Regions from separate parts of the Lysinibacillus sp. RS11 genome, predicted to be linked through region 2. Evidence: riboswitches for the same ligand, from Rfam matches in the RefSeq annotation. Region 2 holds a riboswitch; the other holds the start of a gene.
What was found. Region 2 has a riboswitch for cyclic di-AMP ahead of AB9L17_RS16730 (TrkH family potassium uptake protein). Riboswitches for the same ligand answer to the same signal wherever they lie in the genome.
Positions count from the first base shown of each region.

Region 1: another riboswitch for cyclic di-AMP. It lies ahead of AB9L17_RS01395 (APC family permease); the one in region 2 lies ahead of AB9L17_RS16730 (TrkH family potassium uptake protein).

Region 1 covers NZ_CP168124.1:253,228-256,653, forward strand. Annotated here, with positions in the region: gene AB9L17_RS01380 (HAMP domain-containing sensor histidine kinase) at 1-79, shown strand, start outside; gene AB9L17_RS01385 (PepSY domain-containing protein) at 76-747, shown strand; gene AB9L17_RS01390 (PepSY domain-containing protein) at 917-1,444, shown strand; cyclic di-AMP (ydaO/yuaA leader) riboswitch at 1,621-1,774, shown strand; gene AB9L17_RS01395 (APC family permease) at 1,957-3,426, shown strand, end outside.
Region 2 covers NZ_CP168124.1:3,228,901-3,232,326, reverse strand. Annotated here, with positions in the region: gene AB9L17_RS16735 (potassium channel family protein) at 1-223, opposite strand, end outside; gene AB9L17_RS16730 (TrkH family potassium uptake protein) at 249-1,586, opposite strand; cyclic di-AMP (ydaO/yuaA leader) riboswitch at 1,724-1,866, opposite strand; gene rpsU (30S ribosomal protein S21) at 2,221-2,394, shown strand; gene AB9L17_RS16720 (NfeD family protein) at 2,727-3,426, shown strand, end outside.

The sequences.
Region 1 (3,426 bases), 1.9 Mb from region 2:
TATTACGATTGATGTTGAAAGTACAATTGGCGAGGGCTCAAGCTTTACCCTACGTGTACCAAAGGGGGAGCAACAATGAAAAAATGGCTATTGATAATTGGTGCCATCATCCTTCTCTGTAGTGGAACGCTATGGTTTGTTCAGTATCGCTTCTTTCATGTTGAGCCTCTTAGTAAAGAACAGGCAATTCATCATATTGAAAAAATCTACAACGGTCATGTAACAAAGGCTAAAAATCAAGGAAATGAGTATGAAATGCTATTTACACGAGATGGTGCAACTTATATGGTGATGCTAGATGCAACTACACAGCAAATTACAAATTTAAAATTGAAGGAAGTGGAAAGTAAATTACCGTTAACAGAAGAGCAAATACGACATATGGTTGAGAAGGATTATGGGGATATTAAGAGTGTCGTGTTAGTAGATAACATTTACACTGTACGTGTTGAAAAAGAGGATCAACAAAGGGATCTCACACTCGATGCCTATACAGGTGATGTCTTGTCTAAAAAAAATGTTCAGCCAGTTGGTCAACCAGAAATTGTCAATGTTATTTCTAAAGAACAGGCAATGAAGATTGCTCTCCAACAACTAAATGGTGAGGTAGATTCCATTGATTATAAGGAAACAGAGGATGGTGGCTATTATTTAGTTGAAATTGAAACTAAGAATGAAGAAGCTGTTTTCCAAATACATGCAATCTCTGGGAAGGTGATGTCCGTCACATGGGATGAAGATCATTAAGTAATTCTAATGAAATTCTAATGTTTCTCTTATTGTTCTATCATCTTCGCTTGATAAGCTAAGAATAGATAAAGTACAACCCCGCTTAACTTTTTGGTTACCTCAGCTGCTTGACTTGAGGGGCGTTCAGCCAGATGTATGCGGGATAAAACAAAGGAGAGATGAACAGATGAAGATGAAAAAAATCATTTTAATCCCAGCGTTAGTCGGTGTACTTGGCGTTGGAGCTGTTATTGGATCAACAACTTTATTAACAGGTAATGCCCAAGAAAAAAAGGTATTATCAATGCAGGAAATTGAGAAAAAAGCACTAAAAGTTGTCAACGGTACCGTAACTGATATTGAGTTTGAGCAGAATCAATACCGCTCAGTTTATGAGGTAGAGGTGTACACGGATACTGAAGAGCATGACTTAAAATTTGATGCCTATACAGGTGAGCTATTAAAGCAAAAGAAGGAACGTCGAGATCAAGATGATACGTATGACAAGATGACTGCTTCCACTACAACAACTAAAATCACAAAAGAGCAGGCTATTGAAAAGGCCTTAACAAAGGCAAAGGGTACAGTGACTAAAATTAAACTTGATGATGGGATTTACGAAATCGAAATCAGAAACGGACAGCAAGAATACGAAGTTGATGTTGATTCATCTACAGGTGAAATTATAGGCTTTGAACAAGATATTGAGGACTAATGTGCATAAGCTATCTTAAAAGTGGGACAATACTTTTAAGATAGCTTTTTTAGTTCTGTGAGTAATTACATACTACCTGAGAGAATATCTATGCTTTTCACTTATAATAATAAAAAATTTTCTTCTTTACTTTTTTTTAATACGAGCGTAATATGACATCATTATAAAGGTTTCAAATTTCTAAATCGCTGAAGCAACTGAACGCGGGGGACCCAGTTTTTACGGATTGTTTAACAATAATCCTTGGGGTGAATCTCTTCATTTTTTGAAGGGTAGGGCTACTCAGGCCCGAATCCGACAGCTAACCTCGTAAGCGTTAAGAGCAGAAAAGTTGGAGCTTGGCAGACGAATGAGCGTCTACAAGTCGTATTTAGTGATGACTTGTGGACGTTTTTTTATCTTCATTCAAAAACGAAAATAAGCCCCAGTGGACTACACAGATACCGATTATGCGAAGGTGTAATCGATTTAGAAATGCGAAACACATCCCATGAAACTAGAAGGTGTTGTATATGAAATCCTCATTAAAACGTTATGTTATCGGAAAACCGTTGAGATCCGATACATTGGGGGAGCAAAAGCTTAATAAAAGAAAGGCACTTGCCATACTGTCGTCAGATGCTTTGTCATCAGTAGCGTATGGACCTGAGCAAATTTTAATTGTGCTCATGACAGTAAGTACTGTTGCCTTTTGGTATTCTCTACCGATTGCTGCTGGGGTAGTTGTGTTACTGGCAGCACTTATTTTTTCGTATCGTCAAGTTATTTTTGCGTATCCACATGGTGGTGGAGCATACGTAGTTTCTCGGGAGAATTTAGGTGTCAATGCCGGTCTCGTCGCGGGTGGTTCATTACTTGTCGATTACATTCTAACCGTTGCGGTAAGTGTATCGGCCGGGACAGATGCGATTACTTCGGCATTTCCAAGTCTGCATCCTTATAACGTGTTTATCGCTGTGTTTTTTGTTATATGTTTAACGCTTTTAAATCTACGTGGTGTTACAGAATCTGCATCCATATTAGCGTATCCAGTATATTTGTTTGTAGCTGTCATGCTGATATTAATTGGAGTGGGGATTTATAATGTAGCAACAGGGCAAGTTCCAGCAGAGTTGAGTCCAAAGGTTGGTACACCCGTTGCAGGAATTAGTCTTTTTATATTATTAAAGGCATTTGCATCAGGAAGCTCAGCTTTGACTGGTGTAGAAGCTATTTCAAATGCTATTCCTAATTTTAAAGATCCAGGACCAAAAAATGCGTCTAAAACGTTACTTGCGATGGGCGGTATTTTAGCGGTACTATTTATCGGTATTGTGAGTCTAGCTTATTTTTATGGAATTGCTCCAAATGCAGAAGAAACAGTTGTTTCGCAAATTGCGGAGGCAAGTGTAGGACGCAATTTCTTTTACTATATAGTGCAGGGTACAACAGCAATGATTTTAGTACTCGCTGCAAATACAGGTTATTCAGCCTTTCCTTTACTAGCAGTCAATTTATCGAAAGACCGTTTTATCCCAAGAATGTTCCAAATCCGTGGGGATCGTCTCGGTTATTCAAATGGAATCTTGATGCTTGGTTTAGCTGCCATTGTCTTAATCATTTTATTTGATGGGGCAACAGAACATTTAATTCCACTTTATGCAGTTGGTGTTTTTATTCCGTTTACGTTAGCGCAGGCCGGAATGATGCGGAAATGGTGGCGTGAAAAGCCAAAAGGTTGGGTTGCAAAATTTGCAATAAATACGATTGGAGCGGTTATTTCCTTTATTGTTGCCATGATGTTTTTTGTGACGAAATTACCTCAAGTATGGCCAGTATTTATCTTTTTACCAATAATTATTTTGACGTTTCATCGAATTAAACACCATTATCAAGCAGTTGGTGAGCAGTTAAGATTAAATAATGAGGAGCTACCTATTATTGAGGGGAATGTTTTCATAGTCCCTGTCGCTGGTATTACGAAAGTAGTTGAAAACACTTTG
Region 2 (3,426 bases):
TTGCAACGATGACATAATCGAAATTGCCTATTCCTAAAGAGGTAAGAGCTTTTTCTTCTGTCGTGTCAGCGACTACTGCATGTGTCACATATAGTTCGGCATCTTCGACTCTTTCCTCATTAATGTCGATTCCTAAAACTTCCTGCCCAGCTTCATGTAATCTGCGAGCTACACTTGTTCCAAATCTACCTAGGCCAATTACAGCATATTGTTTAATAGACATTGCACTCTACACTCCTTTATCGTGATTACCCAATCATAATATTTCCCTTAGGATGACGGAATGCCTCAGATTTCCGTCGTTTTGTTATGGCAAAAGCAATTGTTAATGGACCTAATCTACCTGCAAACATTGTCAATATGATGACGAGTCGGCCACCAGGTGATAGCTCTGGAGTTAGACCCATTGAAAGTCCAACTGTAGCAAACGCAGAGGTTGCCTCAAATAAATACATCATAAAACTATGTCCTTGCTCGGTAATACTTAAGACAAACGTGACGAGTATAACAATCATCATTCCGCACATTGTGACTGTTAAAGCTTTTAATATGGTTTCGTTAACTATTCTACGTCTAAAGAGGACAACATCTTCTTTCCCTCTAATTTGTGACCACATCGTGGCAACTAAAAGCGCGAAGGTTGTTATTTTTATTCCGCCAGCAGTGGAACCAGAACCTGCACCAATGAACATTAGTAAGATGATTAAAAATAGTGTGGATTGTGTTAAGTCTCCTATAGGAAGAGTATTAGAACCAGCAGTCCTTGGGGTAACAGCTTGGTATAATGAACCAAGAAATTTGCCCCATTCAGACAATGGTCCAATAGTTTTGCTATTTCCATATTCAAATAAGAAAATTAAAAACGTCGAGCCAACTGTTAAAATAAGCGTTGTGGTTAATACAATTTTTGAATGCACGGAAAGGCGTTTTGTTTCCCGATATTCATATAGTTCATTTATGACGATAAACCCTAAGCCCCCAATTGTAATAAGAGCGCAAATAGTTAAAACGATAAACGGGTCGTCTACATATTCGGTCAACCCATTAAAGCCCCCCATTAAATCAAATCCAGCATTATTAAAATTCGAGATGGAATGGAAAAAACCATAATATATAGCTTTACCTACAGGCATATCGAACGAAAAACGGATAGATAAAATTAAACCACCTATTATTTCAATTACTGCAGTAAAAAGTAATATCCGTCTAACCAATTTGACAAGACCAGCCATTGTAATATTATTGAAGGCCTCTTTTAATAAAAGTCTTTCTTTTAAGGAAATTTTTTTTCCTAATAGTAAAAATAATAATGTTGCAAACGTCATAAAGCCTAATCCACCAATTTGGATAAGAAATAAAATGACTAGTTCTCCAAATACTGAAAATGTATCGCCAGTATCCACAACAACCAAGCCAGTTACACACGTTGCAGAAGTCGCCGTAAATAATGCGTCTAAAAAAGAAAGTCCCTGACCATTCTCTGTCGAAATAGGAAGAGTTAACAAAAGTGTTCCAATCAGGATAATAGTTGCAAAGCCCAACACCAGTATTTTAGGAGGATTTAATTTATTTTTAACTGTTTTCATTTTAATCTCCTCAATGTTTGGATAAAGATTTTTAAAATCATTAAAAAAATTTACATAATAAAAAGACCAACTGTTTTGTATGTTTCAAGATTATAAAGGCTTAAAAAATAAACATACTCATAATAGTGGTCTAACATGACCCCCTTCGCTGGAGCCGACGAAGTTAGCTGACGGGTAGAATGGCGAAAGAGTTTCTCATTCCTTCTGCTCATGCAGAATTAACCCCAAAATACTGGTTCCTCCGTTCTCAAACATTATTGAGATTAGGCTGTTATGCAATTGAATGTGATTATTCTACGCCTATATTCTATTTTTTGTAAACCATAAATTTTTTTGAAATACATAATTATCCCTCATTAACGGGCACGAGAACGCCAAGGGCAAACAAGGTGGGGTCTATCTGCCCTAATAATCAGCGGGGATAAAGATACCTCCGAAGATGAAAAGATTCAATTTATTGTGGTCAAAAAATCAACCTGAAATTCCTCAAGAAATAAAATTAAAAATTCACCATATTAATTCTTACACTTTCTATTGACCATTTTTAGACAATACGTTATAATTCTTTAGTACACAGCAGAAGGTTATTTGCCTATTTGTGTACTGACGTGTGTTCGGAGGGAGGGAAAGAGAGATGTCAAAAACTGTCGTTCGCAAAAACGAATCGCTTGAAGATGCTCTTCGCCGCTTCAAACGTACTGTATCAAAAAGTGGTACAATTCAAGAAGTTAGAAAGCGCGAGTTCTACGAAAAACCTAGCGTTAAACGTAAAAAGAAATCAGAAGCTGCACGTAAACGTAAGTGGTAATTTAATTTCCCATTAAAAATCCCTACGTTCATAACACGCAATTGTATGATTCACTGAGCAGACAAAAATATACCTGAAATTAATCATTTTTTGGTTAATTTCGGGTATTTTACTTTGTGCTCAAATTTACGTACATATCGAAGAAGCCGAATGTGATCATTGCGATCCATTCGGCTTTTTATGTTACCGTTGATACATTGGTAACTATATCGACTAATAAAGTCCCACAGATGTAATAATCACTGTATAATAAAATTATTAGGATTTGTGAAACTTTTTACATGGTCAGTCGTATATACAGTAGAGAAGCATGTTAGAAGGGAGGGAAAAAGATGCGAAGACGGAGGTTCCTCAGCTATTTATTAGTTATTTGGATGACTTTTTTGTTAGCGTTTCCATTAACGTCGGCTTTTGCAAGTAGCAAGGTCTACCACATACCTATTCATAATGAAGTAGAACGAGGGCTTCACGCATTTTTAGAACGAGCTTTTAAAGAGGCGGAAGAAAACAGTGCAACAGCAATAATTCTAGACATTCATACGCCTGGAGGTTTCGTGAATGCAGCGGGTGAAATTGCTATGCTTATGGATGCAACGGACATACGTACGATTGCGTATATTAACAAAGACGCGCATTCTGCAGGTGCCTTTTTAGCCTTACATGCGGATGAAATCTATATGGTGCCAAATGGAACAATCGGTGCGGCTGCAGTAATCGACTCAGCAGGGAATATGGCAGATTTAAAGGCTCATAGTGCGTGGCTTGCTCAAATGGAGGCAGCTGCGGAATCGTCAAATCGCAATCCAAAATATGCACGAGCAATGGCTGATGCATCCATTAATTTACCACAATATCGGGCAGAAAAAGGGAGATTATTAACTTTATCTGCTTCAGAGGCAAAAGAAGTTGGTTATTCTGAAGAAACCGTTTCGAATTTCCAAGACCTTTTAGAAAAAACGCAATTAAAAGGTAGTGATGTCGTACAGATTGAACCTACTTTTTCAGAAAAAATTGCTCGTTTTATTACGAATC